Regions from separate parts of the Bradyrhizobium sp. ORS 111 genome, predicted to be linked through region 2. Evidence: predicted binding sites of a transcription regulator. Region 2 holds the regulator's gene; each other region holds the start of a gene.

Region 1 (5,553 bases), 1.8 Mb from region 2:
CGATCGCGACCATCGCGACGCCCTTTGTCTTCTTTTCTGCAATCAGTTCAACCACCACGGCACGGTTGGCGGCGTCAAGCGACGCGGTCGGCTCGTCCAGCAGCAGTATCGGCAGATCCGAGATAAAGCCACGGGCAATGTTGACGCGCTGCTGCTCGCCGCCGGAGAAGGTTGCGGGCGGCAGCGGCCACAGCCGCTCCGGAATATTGAGCCGGCGCAGCAGGCGGCCGGCGCGTGTGCGAGCCTCCTCGCGGGCGACGCCGTTGGCGATCAGGGGCTCGGCGACGACGTCGATCGTCGCTACCCGCGGCACGGCGCGGAGGAATTGGCTGACATAGCCGATGGTCGAGCGGCGGATGCTCAACACCTGGCGCGGCTCGGCGGTGGCGAGATTGATCACCGCCCCATGGTGGCGGATGCCGATCCGGCCGCGATCGCAACGATAATTGCCGAAGATCATCTTCAGAATGGAGGATTTGCCGGCGCCCGACGGGCCCGACAACACCACGCATTCGCCCGGGTCGACGTGGAACGAGACGCCGCGCACGACCGGCAGCTCGACGCCGCCCTGCAGGTGCATGGTGAAGGTCTTCTCGGCGTTGGCAAGTTCGATCATCGCGGTCATTGGCGGGCTCATGGCGGCAGAATCGAGGAAACGAGCAGTTGCGTATAGGGCTCGCGCGGATCGTCGAGCACCTGGTCGGTCAATCCGGTCTCGATGACGCGGCCGCCCTTCATCACCATCACGCGGTGCGACAGCAAGCGCGCGACGGCGAGATCGTGGGTCACGACAATGGCGGCAAGGCCGAGCTCGCTGACGAGGTTGCGCATCAAATCGAGCAGGCGCGCCTGCACCGAGACGTCGAGGCCGCCGGTCGGCTCATCCATGAACACCAGCCGCGGCTCGGTGACAAGGTTGCGTGCGATCTGCAGCCGCTGCCGCATGCCGCCGGAATAGGTCTTGGGCGCATCGTCGATGCGGCCGACATCGATTTCGACCCGCTCGAGCCAGGTCGATGCGGTGTCACGGATCCGGCCGTAGTGATTCCAGCCGACCGCCATCAGCCGTTCGCCGACATTGGCACCGGCCGAGACCGCCATGCGCAGCCCCTGCGCCGGATCCTGGTGCACGTAGCCCCAATCGGTGCGGAACAGGAAGCGCCGCTCGGCTTCGCCAAGGCCGGCGAGATCGCGCAGCACGCCATCGCGCATCCGGTAGGACACCCGCCCCGCGCTCGGCGCGAGCTGCGCCGACAGAAGCTGCAGCAGGGTCGACTTGCCCGATCCAGACTCGCCGACGATCGCCAGCACCTCACCGGGATAGAGCGAGAAGGAAACGTCGCGACAGGCCGCGAGCGGACCGTAATTCTTGGCAAGCCCTTCGGCGACCAGCAGCGGCTGGTCGTTGTCGGGGTGCGACTGCTCAGACATGCGCCTTCTCCTTGTGCGGCGCTGCGCCGAGCGCGCCGTGATGACCGGCTGCCTGGCGCTGCTCGCAGAAATCGGTGTCCGAGCAGACGAACATCCGCCCACCCTTGTCGTCGGTGACGATCTCGTCGAGATAGGAATCGTCGGCGCCGCACAGCGCGCATGGCGCATCGAAGCGGTAACGCGTGAACGGATGGTCCTCGAAATCGAGCGAGACCACGGTGGTGTGCGGCGGGATCGCGTAGATGCGCTTCTCGCGGCCGGCGCCGAACAGTTGCAGCGCCGGGCAATTGTCCATCTTCGGATTGTCGAATTTCGGCGTCGGCGACGGATCCATCACATAGCGCGCGTTCACCTTCACCGGATAGGCGTAGGCGGTCGCGATGTGGCCGAACCGCGCGATGTCCTCGTAGAGCTTCACATGCATCAGCCCGTATTCGGCGAGCGCGTGCATGCGCCGCGTCTCGGTCTCGCGCGGCTCGAGGAAGCGCAGCGGCTCCGGGATCGGCACCTGATAGACCAGCACCTGCCCCGCATGCAGCGGCGCCTCGGGAGTGCGGTGGCGGGTCTGGATCACGGTCGCCTCCGTTGTCGAGGTCGTGGTCGCCACACCCGCGGTCTTGCCGAAGAACTTGCGGATCGAGATCGCGTTGGTGGTGTCGTCCGAGCCCTGGTCGATCACCTTCAGCACGTCGTCAGGCCCTAGGATCGCTGCGGTCACCTGCACGCCGCCGGTGCCCCAGCCATAGGGCATCGGCATCTCGCGGCTCGCGAACGGCACCTGATAGCCGGGAATCGCGATCGCCTTGAGGATCGCGCGGCGGATCATCCGCTTGGTCTGTTCGTCGAGATAGGCAAAGTTGTAAGTCGGCGCGTTCATTCCGCGGCCTCCCGCATTTCCGGCGAATGGTTCGCCTCGGCGAATTCCTGCCGCAGCTTGCGCAACAGGCCGAGCTCGGACTGGAAGTCGACATAATGCGGCAGCTTCAGATGCTCGACGAAGCCGGTCGCCTGCACGTTGTCGGAATGCGACATCACGAACTCCTCGTCCTGCGCCGGCGAGCTCACCTCTTCGTCAAGCTCGCGCGCGCGAAGCGCGCGATCGACCAGCGCCATCGACATCGTCTTGCGTTCGCTCTGCCCGAACGCCAAGCCGTAGCCGCGGGTGAAGCACGGCGCCTCGGTCGCCGAACCCTTGAACTGATTGACCATCTGACATTCGGTCAGCTCGATCGAGCCGAGCGGCACGGCGAAGCCTGCGTCCTCGGCGAAGAACTCGACCTCGACGTCGCCGAAGCGGATCTCACCCGCGAACGGATGGTTGCGGCCATAGCCGCGCTGCGTCGAATAGCCGAGCGCGAGCAGGAAGCCCTCATCGCCGCGCGCGAGATTCTGCAGCCGCAGGTCGCGATCGGCCGGAAAGCTCAGCGGCTCGCGGGTGAGATCGCCGACCGGCGCGTCGGCATCCGCCTGCGGCGAGCCTTCGATCAGGCCGTCGCGCCCGAGGATGTCGGTCACACGCGGCGTCGCCGCTTGCGACGCTTCCGCCGTCACCGGCTGCTCCGGTACGAAACCTTCGGCCAGTTGCGGATCGAGCAGGCGATGGGTGTAGTCGAAGGTCGGCCCCAGGATCTGGCCGCCCGGAATGTCCTTGAAGGTCGAGGAGATCCGGCGACGCACCTGCATCTCGCCGGTATTCACCGGCTCGGTCGCGCCGAAGCGCGGCAGCGTGGCGCGGAAGGCGCGGACCAGGAAGATCGCCTCGATCATGTCGCCACGCGCCTGCTTGATCGCGAGCGCCGCGAGCTCGCGATCATAGAGCGAGCCTTCGGTCATGACGCGATCGACGCCGAGCGAAAGCTGCTCGGCGATCTGCGCCAGCGACACTTCCGGCACATCGCGGTCGCCACGCCGCTCATGCGCGAGCAGGCGGTGGGCGTTCTCGATGGCGCGTTCGCCTCCCTTGACGGCTACGTACATGGCTTACACTCCACTTGCGACCAACCGCGTGGTGCGCGGGATCGCGGCAATCGCATCGTCATCAACCAACACGACGTCGATGCCGCGCGGGAACAGGGCTTCGTTGATCGCAAGCCGGGCGAACAGGTCGCGCGGCTGGATCATCGCTTGCAGCAGCGCGGTGCCGTCGATGCCCGGGCCCTTCAGTTCGAAGGCCGGTCCTCGCGTCAAGCTGTCCACCTGCAGGATCAGTGTGGTCGAGCGATCCGGATATTCGCTGCTGCCGAAAGCGAAGCGGTCGAGCGCCGGCAGGTTCGCGGCGTCGCCGATCAGCGCGAAACTGGCGACCGAGGGATCCGCGATCACCGGCGCGCTGGTGTGAAACTTGAGCCATCGCGCGACGTCTGGTGTCGCCGACATCGCGCCATCGAGCCAGATCGGCGTGTCGTGATCGAACAGCGTCAAGGCGACCGCAGCCGTGCCGCGCATCACCCCGGCGGGCGTCCCCGCACTCGCCGAGACGCGCTGGACGCTGCCCGGACGCGCCATCGCGTCCATCACCGAGCGGAACGTCGACTGCGCCGACAGCACCTTGTCGGCAAAACCTGCGGGCAATTCGGCAACCGTCGTCATCGTATCATCCCTCACCGCGCACCATCGTGTAGAAATCGACCCGCGTCGCCGCGGTCTCGGCGGCCTTGCGGCCGCGTTCAGCGTCGATCGCCGCACGCAGCGGCGCAATCACCTTCGCCTCCACCTCACCGGACAACGCCGCCGATTGCACCATGGCGTCGCACAGCGCGATCATCTGCGCCTTTTGTGCATCGCGGCCGAGCGTGTAGCCGAAACCGACCTCGCCGGTCGCAAGTCGCACCGCGGCGCGCGACACCGTCGCCTCGCCCAGATTGAACGGCGCGCCGTCGCCGCCGACCCGGCCGCGCAGCATCACGAGGCCGTTCTCTGGCTCGCGAAGATTTTCATGCGCAGGCAGCGCGATCTCACGCATTCGCTCGGCGATCGCGGCCGCGCCGGAATGCGCCAGCACCGCCATCGCGGCCTTGCGCTGCGCTTGTTTGCTGTTCGGTCCGGTCGAAGCCATAAGCAACCTTGCCTGATTCAAGTTGTCTATGTTAATAGACAACTTGATAGCGGAGCGCCATGACTGTTTCGTGACAAACTGAAGATTTCTGCTATCACGGCGCCATGAGCATGCAGGAAAGTTCCGGCGTCGCCTTGTGGCGGCAGGTCGCCGACGGCATCGAGCGCGGCATCGCTGACGGCCGCTTCGTCGCGGGCGAAAAGCTGCCCGGCGAGATGGAGATTGCCGAGACCTACCGCGTCAACCGCCACACCGTGCGGCGGGCGCTGGCGGCGCTGGCGGAACGCGGCCTGGTGCGCGCCGAGCGCGGCAGCGGCACCTATGTCGAGGCGCAGCGCCTCGCCTATCCGCTGCGCTCACGCACCCGATTTTCCGAGATCGTCGGCGCCGGCGGACACGAACCGCGCGGCCAGTTAATCGACGCCCGTGACGACGTCGCCACCCGAGAGATCGCTCGCGAGTTGGGCTTGAAGATCGGCGCTCCCCTGGTCCGGATCGAGTCGGTCCGGCTCGCCGACCGCACCCCGATCTGCGTCTCCACCACTTGGCTGTCGGCCGAACGGTTTCCCGACGCCGGCAGCGTGTTCGCCAACGTCCGCTCCATGACGAAGCTGCTGGCGCATTACGGCGTGAAGGACTACCGGCGTTCCTCGACCCGGATCACCGGAGCGATCGTCGACGCCACTGACGCGGCACGGCTCAATCTCGCACTGGGCCATGCGGTGCTCGTCGTCGATGCCACTGACGTCGACACCGCGGACAAGCCGCTCGTCACCAAGCGCTCGCGCTTCGCCGCCGAGCGCGTGGAATTTCTGGTGGAGAACGGTTGAGGACCGTAGGGTGGGCAAAGCGAAGCGTGCCCACCTTCTCCTGCGCCGAGCCAGAATGGTGGGCACGGCGCTGCGCGCTTTTGCCCACCCTACGAATTACTGAGCTTGGTCTCTACGCGACCGCTCTCCGCCCGATGATGGCGAAGCGGAGCTTGCTGGAGATGAAGTCGATCGCGGCGACGGCGATCAGGATCATCAGGATCAGGAACGACACCTTTTGCCACTCCAGCACGCGGA
Region 2 (5,553 bases):
CCTGCACCAGTCCGGCCTGATCCTGCTCGGTCTGCTCTTGTTCGTGCTGACCTTCTTCGTGCTCGCCGCAGCGCGGTTGATGCTGCTGCGTCTGGAAAAGAAGGCGGGGAAGTGACGCCATGAACCCGATCTACAAATCCCGCCGCCGCAGCGACATCGTCGTCCGCGCCCTCTGCATCGGCGCTGCGCTATTCGGCGTCACATGGCTGGCGCTGATCCTGCTTACGCTGCTCTACAACGGCGTCGCAGGGCTGAGCGTGCAGCTCTTCACCGAGAACACCCCGCCGCCCGGCTCGACCGAAGGCGGTCTGCTCAACGCCATCGTCGGCTCGATCATCATGACCGTGATCGGGGTCGGTATCGGCGCGCCGCTTGGCCTGTTCGCCGGCACCTACCTTGCCGAGTACGGTAGACATGACAAGCTCACCTCGGTGATCCGCTTCATCAACGATATTCTGCTCAGCGCGCCCTCGATCATCATCGGCCTGTTCATCTATGGCGCCGTGGTGGTGCCGATGCGCGGCTTCTCGGCGATCGCCGGCTCCCTGGCGCTCGCGGTGATCGTGATCCCGGTCGTGCTGCGCACCACCGAGGACATGCTGCTGCTGGTGCCCAATCCGCTGCGCGAGGCGGCCAGCGCGCTCGGCCTGCCGCGTTCGCTGGTAATCAAGCGGATCGCATATCGTGCCGCCCGATCGGGTCTGATCACGGGCGTGTTGCTGGCCACCGCCCGCGTCGCCGGCGAAACCGCCCCGCTGCTGTTCACCGCGCTCTCGAACCAGTTCTTCAGCCTGAACCTGACCAGCACGATGGCCAATCTGCCGGTGACCATCAACAACTTCGTGCAGAGCCCCTATGCCTACTGGAAGGAGTTGGCCTGGAGCGGTGCACTGCTCATCACCTTCACCGTGCTCGCGCTCAATATCGGTGCGCGCATCCTAGGTGCCGAAAGGGCTGCAAAATGACCGAGCTTTCCGTTTCGATGACTGCCGCGAGCCACGTCCCCCAGGTGCCGCTTCCAGAGGCGCCGCCGAAAGTGACGGTGCGCAATCTCAACTTCTACTACGGCGAGCACCACGCGCTGAAGAACATCAACCTGACGCTCGGCACCAACCGCGTCACGGCGTTCATCGGCCCGTCGGGCTGCGGCAAGTCGACCCTGCTGCGCATCTTCAACCGGATGTATGATCTCTATCCGGGTCAGCGCGCCGTCGGCCAGTTGATGCTGGACCAGACCAACATTCTCGACCCCAAGCTTGACCTCAACCTGTTGCGCGCGCGGGTCGGCATGGTGTTTCAGAAACCGACGCCGTTCCCGATGACGATCTACGAGAATATCGCGTTCGGCATCCGCCTCTACGAGAAGATCTCGAAGTCCGAGATGGACGGTCGCGTGGAGAAGGCGCTGCGCGGCGGTGCGCTGTGGAACGAGGTCAAGGACAAGCTGAACGCCTCGGGCCTCTCGCTGTCCGGCGGACAGCAGCAGCGCCTGTGTATCGCCCGCACCGTCGCGGTGCGGCCCGAGGTGATCCTGTTCGACGAACCGTGCTCGGCGCTCGACCCGATCTCGACCGCCAAGGTGGAGGAGCTGATCCAGGAACTGTCCGAGGACTACACGATCGCGATCGTCACCCACAACATGCAGCAGGCGGCGCGCGTCTCTGACAAGACCGCTTTCATGTATCTTGGCGAACTGATCGAGTTCGACGACACCAACAAGATCTTCACCTCGCCGAGCGACCGACGGACCCAGGACTACATCACCGGCCGGTTCGGCTAGAGCATGATCCGGAAAAGTGGAGACCCGGTTTTCCGATGAGATCATGCTCAAACAAGGAAATGAGATCATGATCCGGCCGGATCATGATTGAAGGAGCAAGCGATGGTTTCTGAACATACCGCCAAGGCATTCGACAGCGATCTGCAGGAACTCACCCGCCTGGTCGCCGAGATGGGCGGCCTCGTCGAGCGCATGATCACCGAGTCCGTCGACGCACTGATCCGCCGCGACGTCGCGCTCGGCAAGCGCGTCGTTGCCGCCGACGTCGAGATCGACGGCCTGCAGCGCATCATCGAGGAGCGCGCGGTGCTGACGATTGCGCGTCGCCAGCCGATGGCGATCGACCTGCGCGAGATCGTCAGCGCGATGCGGGTGGCGACCGACCTCGAGCGGATCGGCGATCTCGCCAAGAACATGGGCAAGCGCGTCGCGGCCCTCGAGAGCGATTTCCAGCCGTTGAAGCTGATCCGCGGCCTCGAGCACATGACCGATCTGGTGCTGTCGCAAGTCAAGTCGGTGCTCGACGCCTACGCCGCGCACGACTTGCCGGCCGCGATGACCGTCTGGAAGGGCGACGAGGAGGTCGACGCGATCTGCACCTCGCTGTTCCGCGAACTGCTCACCTACATGATGGAGGATCCGCGCAACATCTCGTTCTGCATCCATCTGATGTTCTGTGCCAAGAACATCGAGCGGATCGGCGACCACGCCACCAACATCGCCGAAACCGTGTTCTACATGATCGAAGGCCAGCAGATCACCGACAAGCGCCCGAAGGGCGACATGACCACCTTTGCCACCACGGTGCCGGGTAACGGCTAGCTGAGGTGTTTGGTTCGCCTCTCGGGCAACGGATCAACACAGAGAAAGAACATAGACCGATGAGCGCACGCATTCTGGTAGTCGAAGACGAGGAAGCGCTGACGACGTTGTTGCGCTACAACCTCGACGCGGAAGGCTACGACGTGGAGACGGTCGGACGCGGCGACGACGCCGACACAAGGCTGAAGGAGCGTGTTCCCGATCTCGTGGTGCTTGACTGGATGCTGCCGGGCCTCTCCGGCATCGAGCTGTGCCGCCGCCTGCGGGCGCGGCCTGAGACCAAGCAGCTTCCGATCATCATGCTGACGGCGCGCGGCGAGGAGAGCGAGCGGGTGCGGGGCCTCGCCACCGGCGCCGACGATTACATCGTCAAACCGTTCTCGGTGCCGGAGCTGCTGGCGCGCGTGAAGGGCCTGTTGCGTCGCGCGAGCCCTGAGCGGCTCGCCACCGTCCTGACTTACGGCGATATCGAGCTCGACCGCGAGAAGCGCCGCGTCGCGCGCTCGGGCCGGCCGATCGATCTCGGCCCGACCGAATATCGCCTGCTCGAGTTCTTCCTCGAGCATCCCGGCCGCGTGTTCAGCCGCGAGCAGCTTCTCGACAGCGTCTGGGGCCGCGACATCTATATCGACGAGCGGACCGTCGACGTGCACATCGGCCGCTTGCGTAAGCTGCTCAATCCCGGCCGCGAGCAGGATCCGATCCGCACCGTGCGCGGTGCCGGCTATGCGCTCGACGACCGCTTCGCCAAGGCGGAGCCGCAGCCGTAAGGCGCGGGCAGCAGATAACCACAGCGTCGTCCCGGCAAAAGCCGCGACCCATAACCCCGAATGCAATTTGTTGCGCGAAGTCGGAACGACGAGTCCTGTTCACAACACAAGCCGCGGCGGATGGGTCCCGGCCTGCGGCAGGACGACGCTGTGACGTAGAGGTAGTCCCCTCACAAAAAAATCCCCGCTTGCGCGGGGATTTTGTTTCCACGGCCTATGATGCTCACCGGGTCGGCGGCTTGTTGGCGGGCCTGCGCCGGTCGGCAGCCGGCTGGTAGGCGACGCGCGAGTGGTGCGCGCAATAGGGCAGGCCGGTGAGCGCCTTGCCGCCGCAGAAGAAGAATTCAGGGCTCGAGGGGTCGCCGACTGGCCAGTGGCAGGTCGCCTCGTTCAGCTCGAGCAGCGACAGCCGCTGGCTCATCGGCACCACATTGTCATAGGCGACCGGATCCGGCTCCAGCTCGACCTCGAAGGCGTGGGCGAGCGCGGTGTTGCCGCGCGAGACCGGGCGCGCCACCCGCATCATATGTTGGGCGGGACGGGCCTTGCGCTGTCGCGGGGCAGCGGTGGAAGGGGCCTTGGCACGGCCGGATAGGCCAAGCCGATGCACTTTGCCGATCACGGCGTTTCGCGTCACATTGCCGAGTTCCGCCGCAATCTGGCTGGCCGACAGGCCCGCCTCCCAGAGCTTCTTGAGCTGCTCGACGCGATCATCGGACCAGGTCAATACCGTCATCGCATTCTTCCCTTCGCCTTGCGCCGGCCAGTCATCGGAGCGGCGCTGCGAGCCAAATCTGACAAATATCCCTGCGGTCAGAATCCCTTAGCCCTCGCCGGACGCGGTTTTGCGCCCGAACGTGTACGCAGAACGAAAGCTACTTAGAGGGTCCAGTACTGCCGCACGAGATGTCGTATCCGACAGGCCAAACGCTACAATATGGCGTGACTCTGGCGCAAGAGTCCGCGGCAGCGCGTCCACATGTTCCGACATTTATGCATTGCAATGAGGCTTTTCCACCTCACCGGTATGCTCGGGATTGCGCGCGTTTCGCACTGCAGGAAGGCCACTTCGTGGCGATTGACAGCGACTGCCCGCAGCATACAATGCCTTCCACGTGCCGCCCGAAAAGGCGGCACGTTTTGTTTTCCGAAGCTGGCCGTTGCTGCGCTGGCGTTAAGGCACGCGGCAATTGTCGGCCTCAAACCCGTCAGTGATTGCCATGACCAATAGCGCCACGTCGCATCTGCTTCCCGTCTTCGCCAGGGTCGATCTCGGCTTCGAGCGCGGAGAGGGCGCCTGGCTCATCGCGACCAACGGCGACCGCTATCTCGATTTCACCTCGGGCGTCGCGGTGAACGCGCTCGGGCATGCGCACCCTCATCTGGTCAAGGCGCTGCAGGAACAGGCGACCAAGCTCTGGCACATGTCGAACCTGTTCAAGAGTCCGGACGGCGAGGCGCTCGCCGCGCGGCTCTGCGAGCAGAGCTTTGCCGATTACGTGTTCTTCTGCAATTCCGGCGCGGAAGCGATGGAAGGCGTGATCAAGCTGGTCCGCCATTATCACTTCTCCAAGGGACATCCCGAGCGCTACCGCATCATCACTTTCGAAGGCGCGTTCCATGGCCGCACCTTGGGAACCCTCGCCGCCACCGGTTCCGCCAAATATCTCGAGGGCTTCGGCCCGCCGATGGACGGCTTCGACCAGGTTCCGCATGGCGACATCGAGGCGGTGAAGAAGGCGATCGGGCCGCACACCGCCGGCATCCTGATCGAGCCGGTGCAGGGCGAGGGCGGCGTGCGTTCGGCGCCGCAAGCCTTCTTCAAGGCGCTGCGCCAGCTCTGCGACGAACACGGCCTGTTGCTTGCGTTCGACGAGGTGCAGACCGGCATGGGCCGCACCGGCGAATTGTTCGCCTACAAGCGCGTCGGCGTCACGCCCGACGTGATGTCGCTCGCGAAGGCGCTCGGCGGCGGGTTCCCGATCGGCGCGGTTCTGGCGAGCGCAAATGCTGCGGCCGGCATGGCGCCGGGTTCGCACGGCTCGACGTTCGGCGGTAATCCGCTGGCGGTGGCGGCGGCCAATGCCGTGCTGGACGTGATGCTCAAACCTGGCTTCTTCGATCACGTGCAGAAGATGTCGCTGCTGCTCAAGCAGAAGCTCGCCTCGGTCGTCGATCGCT
Region 3 (5,553 bases), 3.0 Mb from region 2:
GCCGCTCTCGGGCATCTTGATCCAGTCGCGGCGCTTCAGCGAGCGCTTGGTGTCCTCATGTCCGCTCGCCCAGTGCTCACGCATCGAGGTGCCCGAGAATTCGTGATCCTTGGCGTCGCCCTCATAGGCCTTCTGCTGGTAGATCAGTTGCAGCAGCGTGATCCCGGGCAGGGTGCTGTTGGTCTTCTTGAGCTGGCGTTCCTCCTCCGACAGCTCGTCGTCCGGGATCTTCGACAGCGCGCGGTGCAAGGCGGTACGCAGCGCATAGGTCTTGCGGTAGACATCGGTGTTGTAGCGGGTGCGCGACGAATACATGATGTCCTTGTGACGGGCCATCACGTCCTGGATGTCGCGCGGCAGCGCGCCGCGCGCCGAGAACAAATCGACCTGGAACACCAGCGAGTTCAGGCTGTCCTCCTGGTCGAGCAGATGCTGCAGCGGCGTGTTGGAGACAATGCCGCCATCCCAGAAGTGGTCGGTGCCGACCTTGACCATCGGCAAGGCCGGCGGCAGCGCGCCGCTCGCCATGATGTGCTCGGGGATGATCTCGTCATGGGCATTGTCGAAATAGATGAAGTTGCCCGAGAGCACGTTCACGGCGCCGACCGCGAAGCGCATGATCTTGGAATTGATGCGGCCGAAATCGACCAGCTCGAGCAGCGACTCGCGCAGCGGCGCGGTGTCGTAGTAGCTGGTGGCGGTGCGCGCGCCGGTCGGGCTGAACCACGGATTGGTCGGATGCGGGGTGAAGAAGCCGGGCTGTCCCAGCGTGGTCGTGATCCATGAGCTGGTGAGATTGCGCGCCTTGCGGAAGATGTCGCCGTCGGGGGTGTAGTGCCAGATCTTGCGGCTGGTGATGCGATCCCAGAACGTATGCAGCCGCTCCAGCCGTCGCTCCGGTGGATTGCCGGCGATGATCGCCGAGTTGATCGCGCCGATCGAGACGCCGCACACCCAATCCGGCTCGATATTGGCCTCGTGCAGCGCCTGATAGACGCCCGCCTGGTAGGCGCCGAGCGCGCCGCCACCCTGCAAGACCAATGCGACCCGATCGCACCCTTCGGGCCGCCAGCCCGGCGTCGCGTGATCGATCGTATCGAGGTGAGGGGATCGCGCATCCATGACCGTCACTCCTTGCGCGGCGAGAATTCAGCCGAGCCATGACGCCGTGATGACAACCGCTGCGTCCGTGCCGCCCGTATCCGGCGCACTTGCCTGCATGGTGAGCATGGCCTTGTCTTGCGAAGCGCAGGTCACGCGGCTGACGGAAATCCCTCACATCGCTGTCAATCAGGGTCGCTAGCCTCCCCGCCGACATTTCAAGCAGGGGGTTGTCGCGATGCGCAGGGAAGAACTGCTCAAGCTTCCGTCGATGCCGGCCGCCGGTCCGAGCTATCCAGCCGGTCCATACCGCTTCATCGACCGCGAATTCCTGGTCATCACCTATGAGACCGACCCGGAGCTGATCCGCGCCGGCCTGCCCGAGCCGCTGGAGCCGGTTGCCGATCCGATCGTGCATTACGAATGGATCAAGATGCCCGATAGCTCCGGCTTCGGCAGCTACACCGAGTCCGGCCTCGTGATCCCCGCGCGGCTCAATGGCGAAGAGGTCAATTTCGTCTGCCAGATGTATCTTGACGACGACCCGCCGATCGCCGCGGGCCGTGAGATCTGGGGCTTTCCGAAGAAATACGCCCATCCCAAGCTCGAGATCGTCAAGGACACGCTGACCGGCACGCTGGAATATGCCGGGCAGCTCGTCGCCATGGGCACGATGGGCTACAAGCACGAGAGCATGGCCGGCAATGGCGACATCACCCGCGCCACACTGTCGAAGACGCAAATCAATCTGAAGATGATCCCGGGCGTCGACGGCCAGCTCGAGATCTGCCAGCTCGTCGCGATCAACCTCACCGACATCGTGGTCAAGGGCTCGTGGATCGGGCCCGGCCGGCTGCATCTGGTGCCCCATGTCAACGCGCCGGTGGCGGATTTCCCGGTCAAGCGCGTGATCGGCGCGCATCACTTCCTCGCCGATCTCACGCTGCCCTTCGGCCGCGTCGTGCTCGACTACAACAAGGAAGTCGTGGAGACGATGCCGGCCGACCTCGCCGCGGAATAGCACGACGCGGCTTGCATCAGGCCGCCGCGGGTTTGACCGCCGGTTTCACCTCGGCTTGGGTCTGCTGCCGTGCGATCGCCAGCACGATCAGCGAGGCGATCACGCAGAGCGCGCCGGCGATGAAGAAGGCCGGCAGGTAGGTCTGATAGATCGTCCGCGACAGGCCCGCGCCGAATGCTGCGGCGCCGGCGCCGAGCTGGTGACCGGCGAAGATCCAGCCGAACACCAGATTGGCGCGCTCGGCGCCGAAGCGCTGCGCGGTCAAGCGCACGGTCGGCGGCACGGTCGCGATCCAGTCGAGGCCGTAGAACATCGCGAACAGCGACAGGCTGTAGAACGTGAAATCCGAGAACGGCAAGTAGATCAGCGACAGCCCGCGCAGACCGTAATACCAGAACAGCAGATACCGGTTGTCGTAGCGGTCCGACAGCCAGCCCGAGACGATGGTGCCGAAGAAGTCGAAGATGCCCATCGCGGCGAGCAAACTCGCAGCCTGCACCTGCGGAATGCCGTAGTCGAGACACATCGGGATCAGGTGCACTTGCACGAGGCCGTTGGTCGAGGCGCCGCAGACGAAGAAGGTCGCGAACAGAATCCAGAACGCAGGTGACTTCGAGGAGTCGCGCAGCGTCCCGAGCGCGGCCGCCAGGATCGGCGCATGGGCCGGCGGTGGCGAGGGGAGGGGCGCGGTGCCGTCGTCGCCGAACGGGCGCAGGCCGACATCGCTCGGCCGGTCGCGCATCACCAGCAGAACGGCAAAGGCGGCGACGCCGAGTACGACGCAGACCAGCCCGAGCGCGACACGCCAGCCGTAGTGATCGGTGATGGTCGCGAGCAGCGGCAGGAAAGCGAGCTGCCCGGTCGCGACGCTCGCGGTGAGGATGCCGACCACGAGGCCGCGCCGCGCCACAAACCAGCGCGCGGCGATCGTCGCACCCAGCACCAGCGCGGTCATCCCGGTGCCGATGCCGATCACGACGCCCCACAGCAGCATCAATTGCCAGACCTGCGTCATGAACAGGGACGCCAGCAATCCGGACACGACGATCAACTGTGCCGCCAGCGTCACGTTGCGCAGGCCGTAGCGGTTCATCAGCGCGGCGGCGAACGGCGCCATCAGCCCAAACAGGATGAAGCGGATCGACAGTGCCGACGAGATCTCGGCGGTGCTCCAGCCGAACTCTTTCTGTAAGGGCACGATGAAGACGCCGGGCGCGCCGACAGTACCGGCCGAGATCAGCGCGGCCAGGAAGGTGACGCCGACCATCACCCAACCGTAGTGGATGTTGCGGCGGGCGAGGGCGGAAGCAAGCCAGTTCGAGATCATTGGGGTCCAAGGTGAATTGGAGAGGTGAAAAGCGGCGAGGGTCTTATTCGTGATGCTCACTATGGCACGTGGGCGCCATGTCTAAAATGACATTGTTCCCTCGTTTTCGGACTCCTGAGCAGTCGTGCTGCGACGCAAATCCTCCTGAGAGGCCGTGAGTGCAGTCTCGTCATTGCGAGGAGCGGCAGCGACGAAGCAATCCATGCTTCCGCGTGTGCGGCACGATGGATTGCTTCGCTTCGCTCGCAATGACGACCATGACGTCGGACGCATCACGGTGAGCGACCGACAGTGCATGGGACTAATGCGTCACCCGCTCGACCGCGATCGCGGTGGCTTCGCCGCCGCCGATGCAGAGCGCCGCGACGCCGCGCTTCAGGTTCTGCGCCTCCAGCGCATGCAGCAGCGTCACGATCAGCCGGGCGCCGGTCGCGCCGATCGGATGACCGAGCGCGCAGGCGCCGCCATTGATGTTGAGCCTGTCCCTGTCGATTCCAAGGTCACGCTGCGCCGCCATTGCGACCACGGCGAACGCCTCGTTGATCTCGAACAGATCGACGTCGCCGACGCTCCAGCCGACCTTGTCGAGCAATTTGCGGATCGCCGGGATCGGCGCAGTGGTGAACCACTGCGGCTCCTGGCTGTGGGTGGCGTGGCCCTTGATCTCGGCGAGAACAGGCAGGCCGTCGCGATCGGCGAGCGAGCGCTTCGCCAGGATCAGCGCCGCGGCACCGTCGGCATTGGCCGAGGAGGCGGCTGGCGAAATGGTGCCGCCCACGCGGAACGCCGGCTTGAGGCCGGGGATCTTGGCCGGATCGACTTTCAGCGGATGCTCGTCGTTGGCGATGACGCGCGGCCCGGCCTTCTCGGCCAGGGTGATCGGCACGATCTCGGCCTTGAACGCGCCGCCCTCGACCGCCTTGCGGGCGCGTGTCAGCGTTTCCGTCGCGTAGGTGTCCTGGTCGGCGCGGGTGAACTGATAGGCCTCCGCAGTCGCCTCGCCGAAATCGCCCATCGAACGGCCGGTCTCGTAGGCGTCCTCCAGCCCGTCCATCATCATGTGGTCGATGATGCGGTCGTGACCGGCGCGGTAGCCGCCGCGCGCCTTCTGCAACAGATACGGTGTGTTGCTCATGCTCTCCATGCCGCCGGATACCACGATCTCGGCCGAGCCGGCCTTGATGATGTCGTGGGCCAGCATGGTCGCCTTCATGCCGGAGCCGCAGACCTTGTTGACCGTGGTCGCTCCAGTGGCGTCGGGCAGCCTGGCACCGCGCGCAGCCTGGCGAGCAGGGGCCTGACCCTGGCCGGCAGGCAACACGTTGCCCATGAACACCTCATCGATGCGGCCGGGCGCGAGTCTTGCCCGCTCCAGCGCCGCGCCGATCACATGCGATCCCAGCTTGTGCGCGGGAAAGGGCGTCAGTTCGCCCATGAAGCGACCGAGCGGGGTGCGGGCGGCGGAGAGGATGACGATGGGATCGTGGCTGGTTGCCATGGCGGGACTCCCTTGCGTGTCGGCAATTGGATTATGAGTATCATATGATGCATCGCAAAAAATGGCAACCGACATGACAAATTGTCGTGGTCGCATGAATTCGGGCCATTCACTCATGCCGTCGTCCCGGCGAAGGCCGGGACCCATAACCACCGCCCCCGTGATGAATGGGATCGTGGCCCAGCGTCGCGTGACAATGACCATTTGGGGTAATGGGTCCCGGCCCCCGTGCGCAATTGCGCACTAGGCCGGGACGACGGTGGGGATAGGTCTCGCTCGATGCCTCAACGCCGTCATTGCGAGGAGCCAACGGGTCGCGCGAACGCGCGCCCGATGACCGGCTCAGCGACGAAGCAATCCATCGGTCCGCATGTGCGGGACGATGGATTGCCGCAGCGCCATGCGCCTCGCAAATGACGGGGATAGTTCCAGGTTCACATCTCAAGCAGCGCACTGTCATCACCGGCGAAAGTCCGGGATGCCCCCGCGACAGTGCCAAGTTCTCCCCTGTCGTCCCTGCGAAAGCAGGGACCCATAACCACAGGATTGCGTTGTTGAAGCGCACTGGGGCTCCAACCTCGCAAGACAATGCGCAGTCGTGGTTAT

The links. Region 2 encodes PhoB, which activates phosphate uptake and scavenging genes when phosphate is short. Its sites were predicted from a motif close to TGTCATNNANCTGTCAT; they were not measured.
Region 1: a site for PhoB is predicted at 4,546-4,562, ahead of phnF (phosphonate metabolism transcriptional regulator PhnF). Genes of this name have one in related genera too.
Region 3: a site for PhoB is predicted at 1,161-1,177, ahead of P6U30_RS21575 (acetoacetate decarboxylase). Genes of this name have one in related genera too.

What each region holds. Positions count from the first base shown of each region.
Region 1 covers NZ_CP120701.1:5,815,814-5,821,366, forward strand. Annotated here, with positions in the region: gene phnL (phosphonate C-P lyase system protein PhnL) at 1-625, opposite strand, end outside; gene phnK (phosphonate C-P lyase system protein PhnK) at 634-1,431, opposite strand; gene P6U30_RS26840 (alpha-D-ribose 1-methylphosphonate 5-phosphate C-P-lyase PhnJ) at 1,424-2,308, opposite strand; gene P6U30_RS26845 (carbon-phosphorus lyase complex subunit PhnI) at 2,305-3,408, opposite strand; gene phnH (phosphonate C-P lyase system protein PhnH) at 3,412-4,020, opposite strand; gene phnG (phosphonate C-P lyase system protein PhnG) at 4,025-4,486, opposite strand; gene phnF (phosphonate metabolism transcriptional regulator PhnF) at 4,591-5,316, shown strand; gene phnE (phosphonate ABC transporter, permease protein PhnE) at 5,429-5,553, opposite strand, start outside.
Region 2 covers NZ_CP120701.1:7,643,713-7,649,265, reverse strand. Annotated here, with positions in the region: gene pstC (phosphate ABC transporter permease subunit PstC) at 1-115, shown strand, start outside; gene pstA (phosphate ABC transporter permease PstA) at 120-965, shown strand; gene pstB (phosphate ABC transporter ATP-binding protein PstB) at 962-1,780, shown strand; gene phoU (phosphate signaling complex protein PhoU) at 1,883-2,602, shown strand; gene phoB (phosphate regulon transcriptional regulator PhoB) at 2,662-3,372, shown strand; gene P6U30_RS35350 (GcrA family cell cycle regulator) at 3,596-4,108, opposite strand; gene P6U30_RS35345 (aspartate aminotransferase family protein) at 4,593-5,553, shown strand, end outside.
Region 3 covers NZ_CP120701.1:4,595,170-4,600,722, reverse strand. Annotated here, with positions in the region: gene P6U30_RS21580 (patatin-like phospholipase family protein) at 1-1,122, opposite strand, end outside; gene P6U30_RS21575 (acetoacetate decarboxylase) at 1,340-2,122, shown strand; gene P6U30_RS21570 (MFS transporter) at 2,139-3,449, opposite strand; gene P6U30_RS21565 (thiolase family protein) at 3,751-4,947, opposite strand.